Nonomuraea sp. NBC_00507: one gene and its partner. The protein of the gene in region 1 interacts with the protein of each later gene in a pairwise test. Links are inferred from orthologs where the notes say so. Each region holds a gene or a part of one and is shown on either strand. Other genes may lie near its edges. The genes, in order: OHA25_RS39250 and OHA25_RS55895.

Evidence for each region.
Region 2: the proteins of OHA25_RS39250 (region 1) and OHA25_RS55895 interact in binary tests that used the Bacillus subtilis proteins (3 or more experiments, as listed by UniProt). The link is inferred for Nonomuraea sp. NBC_00507 from one-to-one orthologs.

Annotation. Positions count from the first base shown.
Region 1 is NZ_CP107853.1:8,126,920-8,138,769, reverse strand. What follows is about bases 5,917-9,772. They hold OHA25_RS39250 (efflux RND transporter permease subunit), read left to right. Parts: upstream 5,917-6,260; coding sequence 6,261-9,572; downstream 9,573-9,772. Other genes in these bases: OHA25_RS39255 (MarR family winged helix-turn-helix transcriptional regulator), read right to left, coding at 5,917-6,153. In the rest of the region: OHA25_RS39285 (VOC family protein), read left to right, coding at 1-261; OHA25_RS39280 (cupin domain-containing protein), read right to left, coding at 272-637; OHA25_RS39275 (pyridoxamine 5'-phosphate oxidase family protein), read left to right, coding at 779-1,249; OHA25_RS39270 (SDR family NAD(P)-dependent oxidoreductase), read right to left, coding at 1,273-2,034; OHA25_RS39265 (LacI family DNA-binding transcriptional regulator), read left to right, coding at 2,160-3,200; OHA25_RS39260 (HelD family protein), read left to right, coding at 3,346-5,637; more of OHA25_RS39255, read right to left, coding at 5,698-5,916; OHA25_RS39245 (hypothetical protein), read left to right, coding at 9,886-10,338; OHA25_RS39240 (hypothetical protein), read left to right, coding at 10,352-10,933; OHA25_RS39235 (hypothetical protein), read left to right, coding at 11,022-11,850. UniProt on the Bacillus subtilis protein: Required for self-resistance to surfactin, an antimicrobial lipopeptide surfactant produced by B.subtilis. Also required for swarming motility.
Region 2 is NZ_CP107853.1:11,736,799-11,747,787, reverse strand. The notes cover bases 47-3,041. They hold OHA25_RS55895 (ABC transporter permease), read left to right. Parts: upstream 47-986; coding sequence 987-2,096; downstream 2,097-3,041. Other genes in these bases: OHA25_RS55890 (sensor histidine kinase), read left to right, coding at 2,097-3,041; OHA25_RS55900 (ABC transporter ATP-binding protein), read left to right, coding at 94-990. Also shown: more of OHA25_RS55890, read left to right, coding at 3,042-3,263; OHA25_RS55885 (STAS domain-containing protein), read left to right, coding at 3,345-3,662; OHA25_RS55880 (TetR/AcrR family transcriptional regulator), read right to left, coding at 3,823-4,377; OHA25_RS55875 (aldehyde dehydrogenase family protein), read right to left, coding at 4,523-5,995; endonuclease NucS, read right to left, coding at 6,173-6,835; OHA25_RS55865 (ATP/GTP-binding protein), read left to right, coding at 6,904-7,194; OHA25_RS55860 (alpha/beta hydrolase), read left to right, coding at 7,211-7,915; OHA25_RS55855 (LamG-like jellyroll fold domain-containing protein), read left to right, coding at 8,087-10,989.

The DNA of each region.
Region 1 (11,850 bases):
TGGGAGTTCACCCGCGAGCACGAGACGTACCTGCACGTCACCAACACGGCCGTGCCGATGGGCTTCGTCAGCGGCGGGCCGTCCACGCAGCCGAACCTCTACTACCACGTAAGCGACATCGACGCGGCCGTCGAGCAGGTGCGCAAGCTGGGCGGCAGCACCGGCGAGGTGTTCGCGAGCAAGTCGGGCCGCGGTTGCTCCTGCACCGACGACCAGGGGACCCAGATCAGCCTCTGGGAGCCCGACCCCGGCTTCGCGTAGTGCTGGTGGGCTAGGCGGTCGCCGGCCGCTTGGCGTAGTCGGACATGCCGCCCGCGAAGTCGTAGACGACGCACTGCTCGTCGCCCACCACCCAGGCGTCGTGTCCCGGCGAGCAGACGAACACCTCTCCCGGGCCGATCTCGGCTTCGCCGCCGTCGTTCATCCGGATGCGCAGCCGTCCCTGGACCACGAACCCGTTGTGGTGGACCTCGCAGGAGTCCGTGCCCACGATCGGTTTGACCGACTCCGACCAGCGCCAGCCGGGGTCGAACGTGGCCACCCCGAAGGTGAGCCCGCTGAGGTTGCACACTTCCAGGTGCCCCCGCGGGAAGTCGCGGCGTTCGTCGGGCTTGTCGATGCTCTTGACCTCGATCATGACTCCCCCTTCCGTTAGATCCAGTCTTCCACCGCGACTATGCCGCTACAAGGAGCTGACCTGCGCAAACCCCTGATGACGAGCCCGCCGAGGTTGCGGACGAATGGTGATGCGCGGGCCGGCGGCGGCCATGATGGAGGCATGGCTTCATGGCAGGAGTTCGAGCGGCAGGCGCCGGAACTGGCGGCGGTGGCGCGCAGGCTGATGGACGGTTACCGGCACAAGGTGCTGGCGACGCTGCGCAAGGACGGATCGCCGCGGGTCAGCGGCATCGAGACGAGCTTCAAGGACGGCGAGCTGTGGACGGGGTCGATGTCGGGCGCGGTCAAGGCGGCCGACCTGCGGCGCGATCCGCGGATGGCGCTGCACGTCACCTCCCGCGACCCGGAGGGCTCCGATCCTTCGACGTGGGAGGGCGACATCAAACTGGCCGGCCGGGCGGTGGAGATCGCCCGCGCGGACGTGCCGGCGTCGTTCGAGACGCCGGAGCCGGGTTCGCACCTGTTCAGGATCGAGCTGACGGAGGTCGTGTGGACCAGGGTCGAGGCGGACGAGCTCGTCCTGGACACCTGGCGTGAGGGGGTGGGAGTGCGGCAGATCCGCCGCAAGTGATCTACATTGTAAAGGCGCCGGGTCTAGTGCACGGAGAAGCCGCCGTCGACGAAGAGCATCTGGCCGGTGACGAAAGCGCTGGCCTCGCCGGCGAGGAACACCGCCGCTCCGGCGAAGTCCTGCGGCACGCCGTTGCGGCCGACCATGTGGCGGGCGGCGAGGGCTTCGACGCGGCCGGGGATGGCCTGGGCGGGCTCGGTCAGCGGGGTGAGCACGAATCCGGGGATGATCGTGTTGACGCAGACGCCGCTTGCCGACCACGCCTCGGCCTGGGAGCGGGTCAGGCCGGCGAGGGCGGCCTTGGCGGCGCCGTAGACGCCGCTGTCGCCGAAGGCGCTGATCGTCTGCTGGGAGCCGACGTTGATGATGCGGCCCCAGCCGCGTTCGGCCATCGCCGGCCCGAAGTGCTGGCCGAGGAGGTAGGGGGCGGTGAGGTTGACGGCGATGGTCTGCTCGTAGTCGTCGGCGGTGAGCTCGGCCATCGGCTTGCGGATGTTGTTGGCGGCGTCGTTGACGAGGATGTCGATGTCGCCGGCGGTGTCGCAGACCCGCCGGACGTCGTCGCGCTCGCCGAGGTCGGCGCTGATGCGGGTGGCGCTGACGCCGTGGTCGCGCAGCCGGGCGGCGGCCTGGTCGAGTTCGTGTGCTCTGCGGGCGACCAGCACGACCTCGGCGCCGGCCCGGCCGATCGCCTCGGCCATGGCGTAGCCGATGCCGGAACTGCCGCCGGTGACGAGGGCGCGGCGGCCATGGAGGGAGAACAGCTCCCGCAGGTAGTCGGACACGATCGGAGAAGCTAGCACCCCTGCGTGCCCCCGGGGCTGCGCGGGGTGTGCCGGGTGGTGGTGCGCTGTCCCGCGGGCCGGGCGGGCGCTCGTACAATCGGCACGTCCGAGGGAGAGGCGGGGGGATGGCCACGCGCGAGCGGCCGCGGCGGGTGACGATCGCCGATGTGGCGCGCCACGCCGGGGTGTCCACGACGGCGGTGTCGAAGGTGCTGCGCAGCGCCTATGGGGTCAGCCCGGCCATGCGCGACCGGGTCAAGGCCGCGATCGAGGAGCTCGGTTACCGGCCGCAGGCGGCGGCGCGGGCGATGCGGGGTCGCACGTTCACGATCGGGGTGCTGCTGCCGGATCTGCGTAACCCGTTCTTCCCCGACATTCTGGATGGGTTGTCGGAGCAGCTCGCGGGCACCGACTATCAGGCGATCATGGTGCAGGGCGGGCCGGGGACGCAGGGGGAGACGCGGGCGATCGAGGCTCTGGTGGACCGGCAGGTGGACGGCATCCTCATGATCGCGCCGGGGGTGGGGCGGGCGCGGCTGGAGGCGGTGGCCGCGCAGATGCCGATGGTGGTGCTGGGCCCGCATGAGAAGTCGGCGGTGTACGACGCGGTCTACGACGATGACGAGCTGGGCGCGGAGCTGGTCGTGCGGCATCTGATCGGGCTGGGGCACCGGCGGATCGCGCACATCGGGAACAAGCCCGCCGCCCGGGGGCGTGGCCGGGTGGAGTTGGAGTCGATCAGGGCGGCGACGTACGAGCGGGTGATGCGTGAGCACGGGCTGGACGCTGAGATCGCGATGGCGCTGACCTCCTATACCGAGGAGGGCGGTTATGAGGGGGCGCGTGAGCTGCTCGGCCGTTCCCCGCGCCCGACGGCGATCTTCGCGGGGATGGACCTGGCGGCGTTGGGGGCGCTGCGGGCGTTGCACGAGGCGGGGTTGTCGGTGCCGGCGGATGTGTCGCTGGCCGGTTACGACAACACGCGGCTGGCGGCGGTGTCGACCATCTCGCTGACGAGTGTGGATCAGGACGGGGCGGTCATGGGGCGGACGGCGGGGCGGCTGCTGCTGGAACGCATCGAGGGCCGGACGTCGTCGGTGCGTTTCTCGGTGACGCCGACTCTGGTGCCTCGTCGCTCCACGGCCCCTCCCGCTCCGGAGGCCTAAGGCAGCCGCGCTGTCGCCTCTGGAAGGGGCGCGTGGCCGAGTGGGCGCGTGGCGAGGTTTGCGCGCGGGCGCGGGTGGGGAGTATGCTCCAATGCCCACATTGGGCACGAGCTCCACAATCCTCCGGTTAGGAGTATACCACCGAATGGCTAATCGTCAAGATGGTCGCGCGGAAGCTCTTGACACCGAGCAGCGGCGTGTGTCGTGGCTGTACGGGCTGCTCGACGTCACCAGGCAGCGGGCGCAGGCGGCGCTGCGCGAGGTGTACGGCAGGGGCGGCGGCACCCGCCAGGCGATGGTCGAGCGCGAGGCGCTGGCCTCGGAGCAGGCGCGCAGGCTGGCGCAGCTGAACGCGGTCGAGCGTGGCCTGTGTTTCGGCCGCATCGACGACGGTTCGGGCGGCAGCGTCTACATCGGCAGGATCGGGCTGCGTGACGAGCGGCACGAGTCGGTGCTGATCGACTGGCGGGCGCCGGCGGCGCGGCCGTTCTACGTGGCCACGGCCACCGATCCGCAGGGGCTGGTGCGGCGCAGGCACCTGCATCTGAAGGACCGGGTGGTGGTCGGCATCGACGATGAGGTGTTCGACCTGGAGGGGATGAGCGAGGGGGAGCGGCGCACGCTGGTGGGCGAGGCGGCGCTGCTGGCGGCGCTGCGCCGGGGGCGGACGGGCCGGATGGGCGACGTGGTGGCCACCATCCAGACCGAGCAGGACCGGGTGATCCGCGCCTCGTGGCAGGGCGCGCTGGTGGTGCAGGGCGGCCCGGGCACCGGCAAGACGGTGGCGGCGCTGCACCGGGCGGCGTTCCTGCTCTACACCCACCGCGACACGCTGGAGCGGCGCGGCGTGCTGGTGGTGGGCCCCAACCCGATGTTCCTGCGCTACATCGGGCAGGTGCTGCCGGCGCTGGGGGAGACGCAGGTGGTGATGACGACGGTCGGGGAGATGTTCCCGGGGGTGCGGGCGGTGGCGGCCGACGGCCCGGCCGCGGCGGTGGTCAAGGGCGACGTGCGGATGGCCGGGGTGGTGGCGCGGGCGCTGGAGCTGCGCCAGCGGGTGCCGGAGGGTGATCTGGTGGTGGAGCTGGACGGGCTGGCGCTGCGGGTGCCGCACGCGGTGTGCGTGCGGCTGCGCCATCGGGCGCGGGCGGTGCGGCTGCCGCACAACATGGCGCGCAAGCTGTACGTAACGGAGATGCTCAAGGAGCTGGCCAGGGCCGAGGCGCGGGCGTTGGAGGAGTCGCTGCACCTGGAGGAGCTGGCCAACGGCGATCCGGAGATGGAGGAGCTGGCCGAGCCCCTCGATCTGGAGGGCGATCTGGACGAGGTGGATCTGGACCTGGCCTCGCGGCGGCTGTGGCAGGAGCCGCAGGTGCGGCGCGCGGTCGACGACCTGTGGCCGGAGCTGACGCCGCAGCGGCTGATCGGCGAGCTGCTGTGCTCGCCGGAGACGCTGTGGTCGGTGGCGCCGCCGGGCCTGGACTGGCGGACGCTGGTGCGGCCGGTCGGCGCGCCGTGGACGGCCGGGGACGTGCCGTTGCTGGACGAGGTGGCCGAGCTGCTGGGCGAGGACGACTCGGCGCGGCGGGTGGCGGCCAGGCGGGAGGAGGAGGAGCAGGCCGAGCGGCTGCTGTACGCCGATGAGGTGCTGCACACCACGGGCGTGCTGGAGGAGGGCATCTTCGAGCGGGCCGACGTGCTGGCCGAGCGGCATGCCGACGACGGGGCGGAGCTGACCACGGCCGATCGGGCGGCGGCCGACCGCTCGTGGGCCTATGGGCACGTGATCGTGGACGAGGCGCAGGAGTTGTCGGCGATGGCCTGGCGGATGGTGATGCGGCGGGTGCCGGCCAGGTCGCTGACGGTGGTGGGCGACCTCGCGCAGACGGGGTCGGCTGCGGGGGCGCGCTCGTGGGCGGAGGTGCTGGACCCCTACCTGGAGGGCCGGTGGCGGGTGGAGCACCTGAAGGTCAACTACCGCACGCCGTCGGAGATCATGGAGGTTGCGGCGCAGGTGCTGCGGGCCTTCGATCCGGGGCAGGAGCCGCCGGAGTCGGTGCGGTCCGGCGGGGCGCGGCCGCGGGCGGTGCGGGTGCCGGTCTCGGGCCTGCCGGCCCTGGTGAAGGAGGAGCTGGCCGCGATCGGCGAGGGCCGGGTGGGCGTGGTGACCTCCGACGCGGTCCATGAGGAGGCGGCGCGGCTGTGGCCGGGCGGGGGCCTGGACGCGCTGGTGGCGGTGCTGACGGTGGAGCAGGCCAAGGGGCTGGAGTTCGACGCGGTGGTGGTGGTGGACCCGGCGGGGATCCTGGCGCAGTCGCCGATGGGCGGGCGGGACCTGTACGTGGCGGTGACGCGGGCGACGCGGCGGCTGACGGTGGCCTATGAGGGCGAGCTGCCGGGCGTCCTGTCCCGCCTGGCTCAGAAATCTACAATGTAAAGGCGGCGGGCTGAGTCGTTGACCACGCTCTCCCAAAACCGTCGCAGCGACGGAGAGGGGTCACTGGTCCGGCTCGCTGTCGAGTTTGTCGGCGACGGCCCGGATGGCGCGGGTGGCCTGGTCGAGGTTGCGCAGGGTCTCGGTGTCGAGGTGCTCTATGATGCGGCGCAGCTGGCCGGCGCCGGTGTCGTTGATGTCGGCGATGAGGCTGGCGCCGGCGGTGGTGAGCTCGACGCGGCGGACGCGGCGGTCGTGGGGGTCTTCGCGGCGGCTGACGAGGCCTTGGGCGATGAGCCGGTCGACGATGCCGGTGACGGTGCCGAGGCCGACGCCGAGGCCGGCGGCGAGTTCCTGGCCGGAGGCGGAGCCTTCGGCGGACAGCAGCATGATGACCCTGAACTGGCGCATGGTGAGGTTGGAGTCGAAGAGCGACGATCGCTGCTGGGCGAACAGTCGTCCCAGGTCACGTTGTGTTTCGGTGATCCGCCGGATCAGGTCTTCGCGTTCGTCGTTCACTGCCGCCCTCTCGTTCCTGAGAAGGTTATCAGGAATGCTCGGTTGATCTAAATATTCGTACGAGGCGAAGTGTTAGTCTGGGGCGAAACTCTGGAGGGGGAGCCCCTATGACCGCTTTCGCCAGGTTGAGCCTGGTCAATCGGACTCTTGTCGTCTTGGTGGCGTTGGTGGTGAGCGCGTTCGGCGTGTTCACGATTCCGCAGTTGAAGCAGCAGTTGCTTCCGTCGTTGTCGTTCCCGGGCGCTTTCGTGGTGGCGCCGTATCCCGGCGCGTCGCCCGAGATCGTGGAGGAGCAGGTCACCAAGCCGATCGAGGACTCCTTCCAGGGGCTGGAGGGGATGGAGCAGATGACCTCCACCTCCCGGGAGGGCATGGCGTCGATCCAGGTCGCCTTCGCCTACGGCACCGACGTGGAGTCGTCGCTGAACAAGATGCAGCAGGCCGTCAGCAGGGTGACGCTGCCCGACGGGGTGGAGCCGCAGGTGACGGCGGGCAACACCGACGACCTGCCGGTGCTGGTGCTGGCGGTGGGCGACGGCGGCGACTCGCGGGCGATGGCCGACAAGCTGCGCCGGATCATGGTGCCGGAGTTGCAGGGCGTGGCGGGCGTGCGGGAGGCGGCGGTCACCGGTACCCGTGACGAGGTGGTGACGATCGAGCCGGACGCCGACAAGATGAAGGACAAGGGTGTGTCGGCGGCGCAGATCCCCGACGTGCTGAAGGCGAATGGCACTCCGATCCCGGCGGGCACGCTGACCGACGCGGGCAAGACGCTGACGGTGCAGGTGGGTGTGCGGGTCGACTCGGTGGAGAAGCTGAAGGGCCTCTACCTGACGCCCGCCCAGTCTCAGCAGACGCCGGCCCAGGGCCAGCCTCAGCAGGGCCAGCCCCAGCAGGGGCAACCTCAGCAGGGCCAGCCCCAGCAGGGGCAACCTCAGCAGGGCCAGCCCCAGCAGGGGCAACCTCAGCAGGGCCAGGCGCAGGGTCAGGGCGGATTGCCGCAGCAGGTGGCGAAGCCCAAGCCGCTCAAGCCGGTCAAACTGGGCGACGTCGCGGAGATCAAGCGGGGGCTGGCCGACGCGACGACGATCACCCGTACGGACGGCACGTCGAGCCTGGGCGTGTCGGTGACGATGATGCCGGACGGCAACGCGGTGACGATCTCGCACGAGATCCGGGAGAAGCTGCCGGAGCTGACCCGGGCGCTGGGCGACAGCTCCGACACGCAGGTGTCGGTGGTGTTCGACCAGGCGCCGTATGTGGAGCAGTCGATCGAGAGCCTGACCACCGAGGGCCTGCTGGGTCTGGCGTTCGCGGTGCTGGTCATCTTGGTGTTCCTGCTGTCGGTGCGCTCGACGCTGGTGACGGCGGTGTCGATTCCGCTGTCGGTGGTGATCGCGCTGATCGTGTTGTGGGCGGGCGACTATTCGCTGAACATGCTGACGCTGGGCGCGCTGACGATCGCGGTGGGCCGGGTCGTGGACGACTCGATCGTGGTCCTGGAGAACATCAAGCGGCATCTCGGCTACGGCGAGGCACGACTACAGGCGATCTTGACGGCGGTGCGTGAGGTGTCGGGCGCGGTGACGGCTTCGACGCTGACGACGGTGGCGGTGTTCGCGCCGATCGCGATTGTGGGCGGCATGGTGGGCGAGCTGTTCGGCCCGTTCTCGATCACGGTGGCGGTGGCGTTGCTGGCCTCGCTGGTGGTGTCGCTGACGGTGGTGCCGGTGCTGGCGTACTGGTTCCTCAAGACGCCGGAGCTGACGCCCGAGCAGGCGCGCAAGCAGCGGGAGGAGGCCGAGGCCAAGGAGCTGCGCTCGCCGTTGCAGCGGGCCTATCTGCCGGTGTTGCGGTTCGCCACCCGGTTCAAGCTGGTGACGGTGCTCATCGGGGTGGCGGTGTTCGTCGGCACGATGGGGCTGGCCGGCGGCCTGCGGACGAACTTCCTGGACTCCTCGGGGCAGAACACGATCTCGTTGTCGCAGCGGATGCCGGTCGGCACGGACCTGGCCACCACCGACAAGGCCGCCCAGCAGGTCGAGGACGTGCTGGCGGACGTGGAGGCGGTAGAGACCTACCAGGTGAACGTCGGCGGGAGCGGCGGCGGCTTCGGCGGCGGCGGTTTCGGCGGGGGCGGCAGCAGCGCGGACTCGGCCTCGTACTCGGTCACCCTCAAGGACGGCGCCGACACGCCGAAGGTCGAGCAGGAGCTGCGCGACAAGATCGCGGGCCTGTCCGGCGTCGGTGAGGTGACCGTGGGCGGGGGCGGCGGCGGGTTCAACTCCGACACGGTCAGCGTGATCGTGCGCGCGCCCGACATCGAGACGTTGCGTACGGCGAGTGACGAGGTCACGCGGGCGATGGGCGAGGTGTCCGGGCTGCGGGACGTGTCGTCGAACCTGGAGGCCGGCGCGCCGCGGGTCGAGGTCGTGGTCGACCGTGAGGAGGCCGCCGAGCGCGGCCTGTCGGAGGCGCAGATCGGGCAGGCGGTGGCGCAGGCGTTCCGCGGCGCGCCGCTGGGTCAGATCACGCTGGACGGCCGTGCCAGCGATCTGGTGCTGCGGGGCGCGGACGCGCCGGAGGACGTCGAGGCGGTCGAGGATCTGGAGCTGGCCACGGCGGCCGGGACGGTGAAGCTGTCGACGGTGGCCGACGTCAAGGAGGTGGCCGGTCCGACACAGGTGACCAGGATCGACGGTGAGCGTTCGGCCACGGTCTCGGCCAAGGTCGCCGACGCCGGGAACCTGGGCGCGGTGACGCAGACGCTGACGACGACGCTGGACGGGCTGCAGCTGGGCTCGGGCGCCTCCTATGAGATGGGCGGCGCGTCGGCCGATCAGGCGGACGCGTTCGCCGATCTGGGGCTGGCGATGCTGGCGGCGATCGCGATCGTGTTCATGATCATGGTGGCGACGTTCCGCAGCTTCATCCAGCCGGTGATCCTGCTGGTGTCGATCCCGTTCGCGGCGACGGGCGCGGTCGGGCTGCTGGTGGCCACCGACACGGCGCTGGGCGTGCCGGCGCTGATCGGCATGCTGATGCTGATCGGGATCGTGGTGACGAACGCGATCGTGCTGATCGACCTGATCAACCAGTATCGCGAGCAGGGCATGGGCGTGGTCGAGGCGGTGATCGAGGGCGGCCGGCGGCGGTTGCGGCCGATCCTGATGACGGCGGTGGCCACGATCTGCGCGCTGACGCCGATGGCGCTGGGCGTGACCGGGTCGGGCGGGTTCATCTCGCAGCCGCTGGCGATCGTGGTGATCGGCGGGCTGATCTCCTCGACGCTGCTGACCCTGGTCCTGGTGCCGACGCTGTACACGGTGGTGGAGCGGACGAAGGAGCGGATGCGGCGCACGCCGGCCGCGCCTGCGACCGAGGAGCCGGAGGAGAAGGTTCTCACGCCGGCCACGTGAGTCGTCTCGCGCGCCCGCACGGCCTGGTGCCGTGCGGGCGCGCTTTTTTTTGTGGGGGTGTCCGCTCGATCAGATTCCCCTTGACAGGTTGATCATGTGCCGTTCATACTCCGTCGAAACGCTTCACAGAGTTTTTCCGACCTCCCCCTTCACGACCCGGGCCTTGAGCGTCATCTCGGTTGTCAGGCCCGTTTTGTTTTCATGCATGCCACCCCCAGGGCGCAAGGAGTGACGTCTCGACATGCATTCGGGAGCGTTAAAGCGAAACGCACGACGAGGGTTATTCGCGGTCCTCGCCGTCATGCTGGTGGGGGTGACGGGTGCCAATCCGGCATTCGCCCACTGGAACGGCACCGGCCAGGACATCGCCAGCATCGCCATCTACCCCTACAGCTATAACAGCACCTGGCAGACGCCGATGAACGCGGCGCTGTCGAATTGGAACGCGACCGCCAGCCCGGCCAATTTCTACAAGAGCACGTTATCGGGTTCGACGATCACGGCGAGCTCGTACAGCGACACCTGGTATGGGTACTACCAGCGGTGCGGGGGCTCCTGCATGTACATCCGGCTGAACTCCCGGACGATCAACAGGGACGCGTCGAACTTCGCGAATTTCGTCACGAGCACGCTCGTTCACGAGTTCGGGCACGCGTTGAATCTCGCGCACAACTCGCTCACGTCGATCATGAACACGAGCCGGAACCGTAATACGATGACGAGACCCCAGTCGCATGATGTCGCCGACGTCAACTCCTACTACTAAAGGAGGCCGTGCCGTGTTGAGGCGTCTTGGCGCGCTCGTCTGCGCTGCGGTGGTCGTGACCGCGTGCTCGGCTCAGGCCGAGCCCGTTCTCTATCGCGCCGACTATCCCCACTACGAGAGCGCGGACGCGCTCTTCGACAAGGCGACCCTGGTCGTCGAGGCCCGCATCGTCGGGGCGCCGCGTTATCTCCGACAGGTGGCGGCGCCTGATCCGGCCGTGACGGATCCGAAGCTGAATCCCCAGGCGGGTGCCCCGCCCGCGGCGGCGGCTCAGCCCGAGGGCCCGCCGACGATCATCACCGTCTCCACCGCCCAAGTGCTGAAGGTCTTCAAAGGCCAGGCTCAGGTGGGGCAGTCCATCGAGGTCAAGGAGCTGGGGGGCGTCTTCGAGGGCGTGACCTACGCCGAGGAGCACACCACGCCGTTGAAGCAGGACAGCGGCTACATCCTGTTCCTGGAAACCTTCCCCGACTCTCCGGCCGCGCTGCTCAACCCCGTCCAGGCGAAGTATCCGCTGGACGCTTCCAGCAACCCCGCGCCGCTGCCGGAGAACACCATCAAGCTGACGCGTGCCGAACTGGAGACGATGTCCTGAGGAGCTGCCGCTCCCCAGGGGGCAGGCGTGCGCGCCGCTGACCGTGCTCTGAACGGTCTCTTACCTGGCCGTTCGTAGCGTGGGGCGCATGGATGAGTCCCAGGATCCGGCCGTGACGGGGCGGCGCGCGGTGGCCCGGCTGCGGGTGTGGGCCGCCGCGCGCCGCCCCTACGGGGCGCTGGCGCTGGTAGCCGTCTGCTCCACGGTGGTTCAGCTGGTGTTCACGGCGCGGATCGGGCTGGGCTGGGACGAGAGCGTTTACCTCAGCCAGGTGGCCCGCGGCGTGCCCGCCGCCGAGTTCACCGCGCCACGCGCCCGCGGGGTTCAGCTCCTGGCCGCGCCCGTCGCGCTCCTCACGCCGTCGGTGACGGCCATCCGCGGGTATCTGAGTGTGCTGTCCGGGATCGCGCTGTTCCTGGCCTACGCGCCCTGGGTCCGGCTGCGGCCGGGGCCGCTCGCGCCGCTGGCCGCCGCGCTGTTCGCCGGGCTGTGGCTGTCGGTGCTGTACGGCAACGAGGCCATGCCGAACATGTGGCTCGCCTACTGCGCTGTCGCCGGGGTGGGCCTGGCCTGCCTGGCCGAGGGGCGCCCTCGGTCCCGGCTGGTCGCGGCCGGGGTGGTGGTGGCGTTCGCCCTGGCGTCACTGCTGCGCCCTTCGGATGCGACCTGGCTGGCGGCGCCGCTGCTCGGGTACGGGATCGTGCGGCGGCGGGTGCGGCTGCTCGCGGCGGTGGCGGCGGGGCTGGCGATCGGTTGGGCGCAGTGGATGGGCGAGGCGCTGGTGCGGTTCGGCGGGCCGCTGGCGCGGCTGCGCGCGGCGGGGGCGGAGAACGCGACGGGGCTGCACTTCAGCCTGCCCGATCATCTGCGGGCCTTGAACGGGCCGCTGCTGTGCCGCTTCGGCGTCGAGTGCGGGG
Region 2 (10,989 bases), 3.6 Mb from region 1 along the record:
GACGCCAGATCCACATCCGGCCCGTGATTTCCGCGACTACCAGGGCGAACCGCGCAAACGCCACGATGGATCCATGACGAAGGAGAGGACCTGATGCTCGAGATCAGCGAGCTGCGCAAGCGCTTCGCGGGCGGCCCCGACGCCCCCGGCGGCAAGGTCGCCCTGGATGGGATCAGCTTCGCCGTGCGGCCGGGAGAGATGTTCGGGTTCGTCGGCGCGAACGGCGCAGGCAAGACGACGACGATGCGCATCGTCATGGGCGTGCTCCAGGCCGACTCCGGCGCGGTGAGCTGGCAGGGGAAGCCGCTCGACTACGACGGGCGGCGGCGCTTCGGCTACATGCCGGAGGAGCGCGGCCTGTACCAGAAGATGCGGGTGGCCGAGCAGATCGAGTATTTCGGGCGCCTGCACGGCCTGAGCGCGGAGGCCGCCAAGAAAGCCACCGACGACCTGCTGGAGCGGCTCGGGGTGGCCGAGCGCAGGAACGACGCCGTGCAAGCGCTCTCGCTGGGCAACCAGCAGCGCGTGCAGCTGGCCGTGGCGCTGGTGCACGACCCCGAGGTGCTGGTGCTGGACGAGCCGTTCTCCGGGCTCGACCCGATCGCGGTGGACGCGCTGGCCACGGCCTTACAGGAGCGGTGCAGAGGAGGCGTGCCGGTGATCTTCTCCAGCCACCAGCTGGAGCTCGTCGAGCGGCTGTGCGACTCGGTCGGCATCGTCTCGGCCGGCCGGATGGTCGCCACCGGCACGGTGGGCGACCTGCGGGCCGCCGAGGGCAGAACGCTGCGCGTGGTCGTCCGCGACCCCACCCCTGGCTGGGCGGACGGCCTGCCGGGCACGGTAACTGTGAACGGCGACCGGCACATCCTGCATACAGCGGACGGCGACGACCAGGAGATCCTGCGCCGCGCCGTCAAGGCCGGGCACGTCGAGCACTTCGGCGTCGAGCAGCCGACTCTCACCGAGATCTTCAAGGAGGCCGTGGCGTGAACGGACTGATGCTGGTCGCCCGCCGCGAGGTCGTGACGCAAATCCGCACGAAGGCGTTCGTCATCGGCCTCATCATCACGGCCGTGCTGGTGGCGGCGGTGTCCTTCGCGCCGAAGGTGCTGGACCGCCCCGACTCCTACGCCCTCGGCACCGTCAACTCCCAGCAGCTGCCGCTGCAGGCGGCCGCGCCGGAGGCGAAGTTCGAGTGGCGCACGTTCCCGGACGAGGCGGCGGCCAAGCGTGCCGTGCTCGACGGGGACGTGGACGCGGTGCTGGTCAACGGCACGAAGGTGCTCTCGGACGGCGAGATCGATGACGAGGTCGTCGTGCTCATGCAGAGCGTCAACCGCGAGGTGCGGCTCGGCTCGGTCGGCGTGTCGATCCCGCCGCTGCAGATGGAGTCCGTGGGCGCCGACACCCGCTACCAGTCCGCGCGCACCGGGATCGCGGTCGTGCTCGTGATCGTGCTCTTCATGATGCTCATCGGCCAGGCCATGATGGTCGCCATGGGCGTGGTGGAGGAGAAGGGCAGCAGGATCGTGGAGATCCTGCTCTCCACGCTGCGGCCGTGGCAGCTGCTCGGCGGCAAGATCCTCGGGCTGGGCGCGCTCGGCCTGATCAACCTGGTCACGATCCTGGCCGTCGGCCTCGGCGCGGCCACCATCTCCGGGGTCGCCTCCGACTTCCCGCCCGGCGTCCCAGGGCTGGTGGCCGGGGTGCTGGTCTGGTTCGTGCTCGGGTATGCCTTCTTCGCCACGCTGGCGGCCGCGTTCGCCTCGCTGGTCTCGCGTCAGGAGGAGGTCAACTCCGTGATGACGCCGCTGACCATGCTGATCATGGTGACGTACTTCGTGGCCTTCTACGCCACCAACGAGCCCACCGGCACGCTGGCCACGGTCGTGTCGTACGTGCCGCCGTTCTCCTCGATGGTCATGCCGGTGCGGATGGCGGCGACCGAGGTGCCGCTGTGGCAGGTGGGGCTCTCCATGGCCGGCATGCTCGTGGCGGTGGTGGCGGTGCTGGCCTTCGGCGCCAAGGTGTACGAGCGGGCCGTGCTGCGGACGGGCGCCCGGGTGAAGCTCGGCGACGTATTGCGCGCCCGGTAGATGGACGAGATCGCGCGGGCACGGCGCCTCACCTGGGTGACGCTGGTTCTGGGCCTCGCCCTCATGTGGGTCCTCATCGCGGCCGGGGTCCTCGCCGGCGTCGGCGAAGGGAAGCTCCAGTGGTGGCGTCTCGTGCCCGCGCTGATCGCCACGGTCTGCTTCACGTGGCTGGGCCGGCGCATCATCGACGCCGTGCTGGACCGCCGCTATCCCACCGAGCAGGTGGCGTGGGCGGCGGTCCTCGCGTTGATCGCGGCCGGCGTGGGCGGAGCCGACCCGTTCGGCTTCGGGTTCGCGCCCATGTGCTGGCTGTATCTCGCGACGCTCGGCGTCTCCAGACGGACGGTCCTCCTCCAGTCGCTCGGGACGCTCGTGGCGTGCGTCGCGCTGGGCATGCTCGGCGTGGCGACGGGGGTGAGCGTCATGGCCCTCGACGTTCCTGTCCTCGGGACACTGATCTACTACGTTCTGCTGTACGGGATCTGGTGCGTGATCCTGCCGCCGTCCGGCCGGATGTGGGTGTGGATCTGGAGGCTGGCCGTGCAGGCCCATGAGGGCCGTGAGGCGCACACGCGGCTCGCGCTGGCCGAGGAGCGACTGCGCTTCGCCAGGGACCTGCACGATCTCGTGGGGCATCAGCTGTCGGCCATCGCGGTCAAGACCGAGCTGGCCGTGCGCCTGTCCGACGCCGAACCGGCGGCGGCCAAGGCCGAGCTGGCCGAGATCAACGCGTTGACCAGGAAGGCGCTCCGCGAGCTGCGCGAGGCCGTACGCGGCTACCGCGTCCTCGACCTGGCCGCCGAGCTGAACAGCGTGAAGGGCGTGCTCGAAGCGGCCGGTGTCCGCTGCGAGGTGCACCTGCCCTACCGCGATCTGCCCGACGGTGTGGCCCCCATCTTCGCCTACGTGGTCCGCGAGGCGGCCACGAACGTGCTCAAGCACAGCACCGCGACGTTCTGCGACATCACCATCCGCTTCACCGAGGACGAGGCGGAGCTGCGCGTACGCAACGACGGCGTGGCCCGGCGGCAGGCCGATGACCTGGGGACCGGCCTGACGGGCATGGGGGAGCGGGTGGCCGCCGTGGGCGGCAAGCTGGCCGCCCACCCGACGGGCGACGGAGAGTTCCAGCTCACGGCGGTCGTGTCATTGCCGCTGCGTGGGTAGAGGTCTCATGCAGGGAGCTTACCTCGGCGGGTGAATCACGCGGGGGTGTGGTCACGCTGTGTGTGTGAATGAGGAGGTGGCATGCGCGTCCGTGGCAATCCGAGGGCCCAGGTGGTGCGGATCGGGGCCAGGCTCGACGCCGGCACGTCGGCGGGGGTGCGCGAGCGGCTGCACCAGGCCCTCGACTCCGGTGACGGTGACCTGATCCTGGATCTCTCCAAGCTGGAGATGATCGACGCGACCGGTCTCGGGGTGCTTGTGGGAGCGCATCGGCGCGCGCTGAGCGTGCAACGTCGCCTTGTTCTTCGGGGGGTGCCACCGCGGATCATGCGGATCCTGGCGGTGACCCGGCTGAATCGGGTGCTGCATGTGGAGGCTCCGGCGGCCGCGGTGGCCTGAGATGACATATCGGGGCGGGCGACGATCAGCCGTTGCCCGCTCTTTCCCGACTTAGACAAAATGTAGATTACGGGTGGCACGCATCTGTGAGCTATGACACTGAAAACAACATCGAAAGCAGATTTATCCGCTGCGTGTATGACACATAACGCCCGGCGCATCAACCGGCTGTGTCGGGGGTGCTCAAGCTCCGGATGAAGATGTGCACGGCCGTGTCCACGAGTTCGTCGACCGGAGGCTGGTCGTCGGTGAGCAGCCATTCGATGAGCAACTCTTGTAACGCGCCAACGACGCCGAGCGCGACGAGTCGCCGATTCAGCGGCTCGGCCGAGGGAAAATCGGCCGAGGCCTCCTGTACGAGCCGGGCGAAACCTTCTACGGCCCGCTGGCGCGACGTCGTTAGAATGTCTCCTGACCTGCGCACCTCCACGTGCATGATGAGGGCCCGGCGCCGGTCGGCCGCGATGAACTCGATATAGGCGCGAATCCCCGCCGTGACCCTTCCGTCGAGCGTGTCCGGCGCTTCCTGCACCGCTTTGGTCACAACGGCCAGGCTTTCCTCCACGCACCGCTCGTGGACCGCCTGAAGCAACTCCTCCTGGCTGCCGAAACATTCGTAGAAGGCGCGGTTGGAGATCCGCGCCTCCGCACACAGCCTTTCGATGGTCGTCGCCGCGAAACCCGGCTTCGCGTATAGCGTGTAGGCGGCCGTCATCAGCCGCTCCCGTCTGTCCGCCAGCCTTTGCTCAGCCGACATTCCCCGGTAAGACCGGTTCACTCTCCACCCGTCCAACATGATCGTGGCCCCCAGAGCACACAATTATGGACGGATCGATCCGTTTTGGGAAAGGGTAAGAAGATTATCTTTTACGTCGGCCGTGCAAGAACGCGACGAGCCTGATCAGCCGGTCAAGCTCGGCGGGCCCTCTCGCGAACGATGTCAGGTTCATTCCGGGCATCGCGAACCGCTGCCGGGAGATCGCTTTGGGCCTGGCGAACTCGCGCAGACCGTCGGCTCCATGAATCCGCCCGAACCCCGAATCGCCCACGCCGCCGAACGGCAGGGCCGGGACGCCGGCGAAGGAGATGACCGAGTTGATGGCCGTCATCCCGCTCCGCATCATGCGGGCCAGCTCCATAGCCCGGCGCACGTTCTTCGAGAAGACCGTCCCACCCAGGCCGTAAGCGGAGGCGTTGGCCAGCTGCAGCGCCTCGTGGGCGTCGCGGGTGCGGCGGACGGTGATCGTCGGCCCGAACGTCTCCTCGCGGACCGCGGGGGAGTCCTCGGGCACGTCCTCGACGATCACCGGGTCCACGTACGGGGCACGCACGGAGGCGGGGCCGCCCGCGACGACCTTGCCCGACTTGGCGGCGTCGTCGATGTGCCGCTTGATGATGTCCACCTGGCCCGGCATCGTGATCGGCCCGTAGTCCTCGCCGGCCCGCACCTTCGCCACTCGGCCGGACAACTCGCGCATGAAACTTTCATAGACCGCGTCCACCACGTAAACGCGTTCCACGCCCACGCACGTCTGCCCGGCGTTGGACATCGCGCCCCACAGGCAGGCGTCCGCGGCCCTTGCCACGTCGGCGTCGGCGTCCACGATGAACGCGTCCTTGCCGCCGCACTCGGCCACGATCGGGGTGAGGTTCTCGGCGCAGGCCGCCATGACCCGCTTGGCCGTGGCGGTCGAGCCGGTGAACGCCACTTTCCGCACCCGCGGATCGCCCGCCAGCGCCGCGCCCGTCTCACCCAGCCCGGTGACGGTCTGGAACACCGGGTGCTCGGGCACCGACTCGGCGAAGAACTCCGCCAGCCGCACGCCCACGCCGGGTGTCAGCTCGCTCGGCTTGAAAACGACCGCGTTGCCCGCCGCGAGCGCGTACGCGATGGAGCCCATGGGGGTGAAGACCGGGTAGTTCCACGGGCCGATCACGGCGACCACGCCCAGCGGCAGGTATTCGAGCGTGGCGGCCAGGTTGAGCCCGATCATCCCGGTGGCGACCCTGCGGCGGCCGAGCACCTTCCGCGCGTTGCGGGCCGCCCAGTCGATATGAGTGATCGCCAGCACGATCTCCAGCGTGGCGTCGCCCACCGGCTTTCCGGTCTCCTGGTGCACGAGCGTGGCGAGTTCTCGCAGATGCTGGGTGACCACGGCCTTGTAGTCGAGCAGACGGCGTCGGCGCTCCTCATGACCCAGCCCGGCCCACCAGGCCGCCGCCTCATCGGCCCGTCCGACGGCCTCGTGGACGGCGTCAGGCCCCTGGTTGGGGTGGCTGCCGACGACCGCGCCGGTCGCCGGATCGAGTGAGTCGAACGTGAGCGTGCCCATGGCGCCACGATAGACGGGTAAGCCCATGCTTACTAGTTCCGGGTCAAGGTGAACCCCGCACCCCGGTGACCATGGGCTCGCGTAACGGCGAGTCACCACTGAAGGGTCAGAGGCCGTTTCCTGGAGGGCCACCAGCCGACTTACGGCGGGTGGCAAACCACGGCACCGCGTAAAAGATCAAAAAAGGGTCGGGTTTGAGGGTTCGATGCCGCGGAGGGTGTCGTAGTCGAGCGTGACGCAGTCGATGCCGCGATCGACAGCGAGCACCTTCGCCTGGGGTTTGATCTCCTGGGCGGCGAAGATGCCGCGGACGGGGGCGAGCAGCGGGTCCCGGTTGAGAAGCTCGAGATATCGGGTGAGCTGCTCCACGCCGTCGATCTCCCCACGGCGCTTGATCTCCACTGCCACGGTCGCGCCCAGCGCGTCGCGGCAGAGGATGTCCACCGGCCCGATCGCCGTCATGTACTCCCGCCGGATCAGCGAATATCCCTCGCCCAGCGTCGTGATGTGCTCGGCGAGCAGCTCCTGCAGGTGCGCCTCCACGCCGTCCTTGATCAGCCCCGGGTCGACGCCCAGCTCGTGGCTGGAGTCGTGGAGGATCTCGGCCATGGTCAGGACCAGCTTCTCGCCGGTCTTGCCGTGGGTGACCGTCCAGGTGTCGCCGTCCTCCTTGAGCTTGCACGGCGGGTTCATCCAGTTGAGCGGCTTGAAGGCGCGGTCGTCGGCGTGGATGCTCACGCTGCCGTCCGCCTTGATCAGAACGAGCCTCGGCGCCATCGGCAAGTGTGCCGTGAGCCGTCCCACATAATCCACGCTGCATCGCGCGATGACCAGCCGCATGACGACCCACCTTAGCGGCTCTGGAAAACTGGACGCATGGCGTTCGAACGGTCTGCATACGGCACAGGATGAGCCCCCGACGGGCCCGCCGCAGGGAGTCCTCCCGCCCTTTCGGCTTCCCGACCGGCCTGGACAAGGTGGAGGAATGGCCGGACGGCGAGTGGAAGGTCCGCATGCTCAACGGCGCCTCCTCGACCAAGGACTACCGCTGTCCCGGCTGTGACCAGGAGATCCGCCGTGGCCAGCCGCACCTCGTGGCCTGGCCCACCTGGGCGGGAGGCGACGAGGAGCGCCGCCACTGGCATCAGGCATGCTGGCGCAAGAGACTGGACCGCGGCCCCGGCCGCAGTCGCTACTGAAAGGGACCCCCAAGAGGTGGAAATTCGTGCGGCGAGCGTGCTGCCGGCCAGGCGTGAGCCGATCGAGTTGCACACGGGTGACGGCCTGACCCTGGTCGGTGAGCTGGCCCTGCCGGAGGACCGGCCGCCCGTGGCGACGCTGGTGACCCTGCACCCGCTGCCCACTCACGGCGGCTTCATGGACAGCCACGTCTACAAGAAGGCCTCCAACCGCCTGCCGGCGCTCGCCGACCTCGCCGTGTTGCGCTTCAACACCCGGGGCACCTCGTCGGAGCGCGGCACCTCGGAGGGCACGTTCGACGGTGGTGAGGGGGAGCGGTTCGACGTCGCGGCGGCGCTGGAATACGCCGAATACCACGACCTGCCGCACGTCTGGGTGGTCGGCTGGTCGTTCGGGACCGAGCTGACGCTCAAGTGGGCCCACGACCCGCTGGTCGAGGGCGCGATCCTGCTGTCGCCGCCGCTGCACAGGGCCACCGACGACGATCTGGACGCGTGGGCGCGGTTCGGGCGGCCCCTGACGGCACTGGTTCCGGAGTTCGACGACTACCTGCGGCCTGAGGAGGCCCGCAGGCGGTTCGCGCGGGTGCCGCAGGCCGAGGTCGTCGGGGTGGACGGGGCCAAGCACCTGTGGGTGGGGGAGCCGTACGTGCGGATCGCGCTGAACGAGATCGTCAAGCGCGTCAATCCGGCGGCGTGGCCGCTCCCGACGACGGTGTGACGGATATTTCCACCTAAATCGGGGCGTTGAAGGATTTTTTGAGCAGAATGCGCAAAACTCTGGACCGCTGTCGTGACCAGAGTCACAATCCGATCGTCAACCGAAGATCGTGGAGACGCCGGGCGGTCCTTCGTCCCGCGCGTAACCCCAGCTCACCATGGGCGAGGACAGATGCGGGTTGTGCGTGTTCTGAGTGCGGCGGCGTTGGCGTTCCCGATCGTGATGATCCCCTTAGGACCGGTCGCCGCCGCGGACACGCCGCCGGCCGCTGTCGTCTCGCCGGAGCGGGACGCGGCGGCTCTGGCCCGGCGGGACAACCGGCCCGTCGAGGTGGCGGCGCTGACCAGCGAGACCCGCCAGGTCTTCGCCAAGCCAGACGGAACCTACACCCTGGAGCAGCACGTCCGCCCGGTACGCGTCCGCCAGAACGGCCGGTGGACCGCTGTCGACACCACGCTCCGCCGGCGCCCGGACGGGGCGGTGGAGCCGGTCGCCGCGGCGGTCGGGCTGACGTTCTCGGGTGGCGGGACCGCCCCGCTCGCCCGCCTGTCACACGGCGCCAAGGCTCTGGAGCTCGGCTGGCCGGGCACACTGCCCGCGCCGACGCTGAGCGGTGACACCGCCACCTACGCCGAGGTCATGCCGGGCGTGGACCTCCAGGTGACGGCCGACGTGGACGGCTTCTCGCATGTCCTGGTGGTCAAGTCGCGGGCCGCGGCGGCGAGACTGACCGAGCTGACCTACCCGTTCGCCAGCCAGGGCCTTTCGGTGAAGACGGACAAGGCCGGCAACCTGGAGGCCGTCGACGAGGGCGGAGGGACGATCTTCATCGCGCCCACCCCGAAGATGTGGGATTCCGAGGGCATCACCAGCCCACAGGTGCTCAAGGAAGGCCGCTCCCCGGAGGCGCGGGAGGCCAGGATGGGTGTGGAGCTCGCGGGCAGGCAGCTGCGGCTCAAGCCTGACCAGAAGATGCTGGCTGACCAGAAGACCAAGTTCCCGGTCTATCTGGACCCGTACTTCTCGGCCGCGCGCGGCTCGTGGACGGCGGTCTGGAGCAACTGGCCCAACTCCAATTACCTCAACTCCAGCGACGTCGCCCGCGTCGGTCACATCAGCTCCACCCAGACGAACCGCTCGTTCTTCCAGATGGCCACCGGCTCCACCATTCACGGCAAGCAGATCATCAAGGCCACGCTGCGCACGTACGAGACCTGGTCGTACTCCTGCAGCGCCCGCAAGGTGGAGGCCTGGGGGACGAGCGCGATCAGCAAGAGCACCACCTGGAACAACCCGCCGACCAAGAGCAGGTTGCTCTCCACGGTGAACGTGGCCAAGGGCTACAGCTCGTCCTGCCTGCCCGGCGGTGTGGAGTTCGACGTCACGTCGTGGGCCGCCGACGCCGCCGCAAAGAAATGGCCAACCATGACCATCGGTCTCTATGCCACCAGCGAGACCGACTACTGGGCCTGGAAGAAGTTCAGGAACAACCCGAGCCTGGTCATCGAGTACAACTCCATCCCCACCGCCCCGGTCGCCGCCGACGTCTGGTCCGACCCGGGTGGCGCCTGCGGCTCGGGTGACGTGCGGCCGGTCATCAGCACCGCCACGCCGAAGCTCTGGGCCAGGCTGAAGGACGCCGACAACTCGGTCAAGGGCCACTTCGAGTGGTGGTCGGCCGCCGGGGCGAAGCTGGGCGAGTACGTCACGGCTGTGGGATCGAGCGGCACCGCGTTCTCGGCGACCGTCCCGCAGGGCGCGTACGCCGACGGTGCGTTGATCCGCTGGCGGGTGCGCGCGCAGGACGGTAAGGCCGACAGTGCGTGGGGCCCGTGGTGCGAGGCCGCCGTGGACGCCACCGCCCCGGGCAGGGAGCCGGCGATCAGTTCGCCTCAGTACGCGGAGAACACCTGGAGCGACGGCGTGGGCTTGGCGGGCTCCTTCACGTTCGCCCCGAACGGCGTGACCGACGTGGCCGCCTACGTCTACGGGCTCGACGCGACGCCCGGCACCGAGGTCGCACCCGGCCCGGACGGCACCGTGACCGTCCAGCTCACACCGCGCCACGACGGCCCCAACGTCCTGTCGGTACGCAGCAGGGACCGCGCCGGCCAGGTCGGCCCGATCCGCACCTACGTCTTCAACGTCAACGCCGGCCGCGCCCCGAGCGGCCACTGGAGGATGGACGAGGGCCAGGGCACCGTGGCGGGCGACGCCGCGAACGCCCACCCCGTCACGCTGTATGGCGCCACGTGGACGACCGGCAGGATCGGCGCGGGACTCAAGCTGGCCAACGCCTACGCCCAGACCGCCGGCCCCATCACCGACACGAGCCGCAACTTCACCGTCACCGCCTGGGCCCGCCTGACCTCCAATGCGGGCACGGCCACGCTCGTCACCCAGGAAGGCACGCGTACAGGCGCCTTCGCCCTTCAGTACTCGAAGACCGACGACCGCTGGGCGCTCACCAGGGCAGGCACGGACGCCGACAATGCCGCCACCGTGCGCGCCCTCTCTGCGGCCGCGCCGAGGCTGAACGAATGGACCCACCTGGCCGGCGTCTACGACTCGGCGGCGGGCCAGATCTCGCTCTACGTGAACGGCAGGCCCGAAGGCACGGCCGCCATCGCGCAACCGTGGAATGCCACCGGCCCCCTGACGATCGGCCGCGGGAAGGTCAACGGGGCGGCTTCGGACTACTGGCCCGGGGACGTCGACGAGGTGCGGGTCTACGGCCGCGCCATGTTCGCCGACGAGGTCGCCGATCTGGTCAACAGCGCTGCCACGCTGGTCGGCCACTGGACGCTGGACGAGGAGTCCGGCGCGTCGGCGGGCGATTCCTCGGGCCGGGCGACCGCCGCGACGCTGTCCGGAGCCGCCTCGTGGACGTCCGGCTGGCTGGACGGCGCCCTCGCGCTCGACGGCGTCAGCGGCCACGCCCAGACGACCGCTTCCGCGATCAACACCAGGAACGGCTTCACCGTCACGGCCTGGACCCAGCTCGACTACCTGCCCACCCGCGACACGGCGGCCGTCTCCCAGCCGGGCAGCCGGGCCGCGGGCTTCCAACTGGG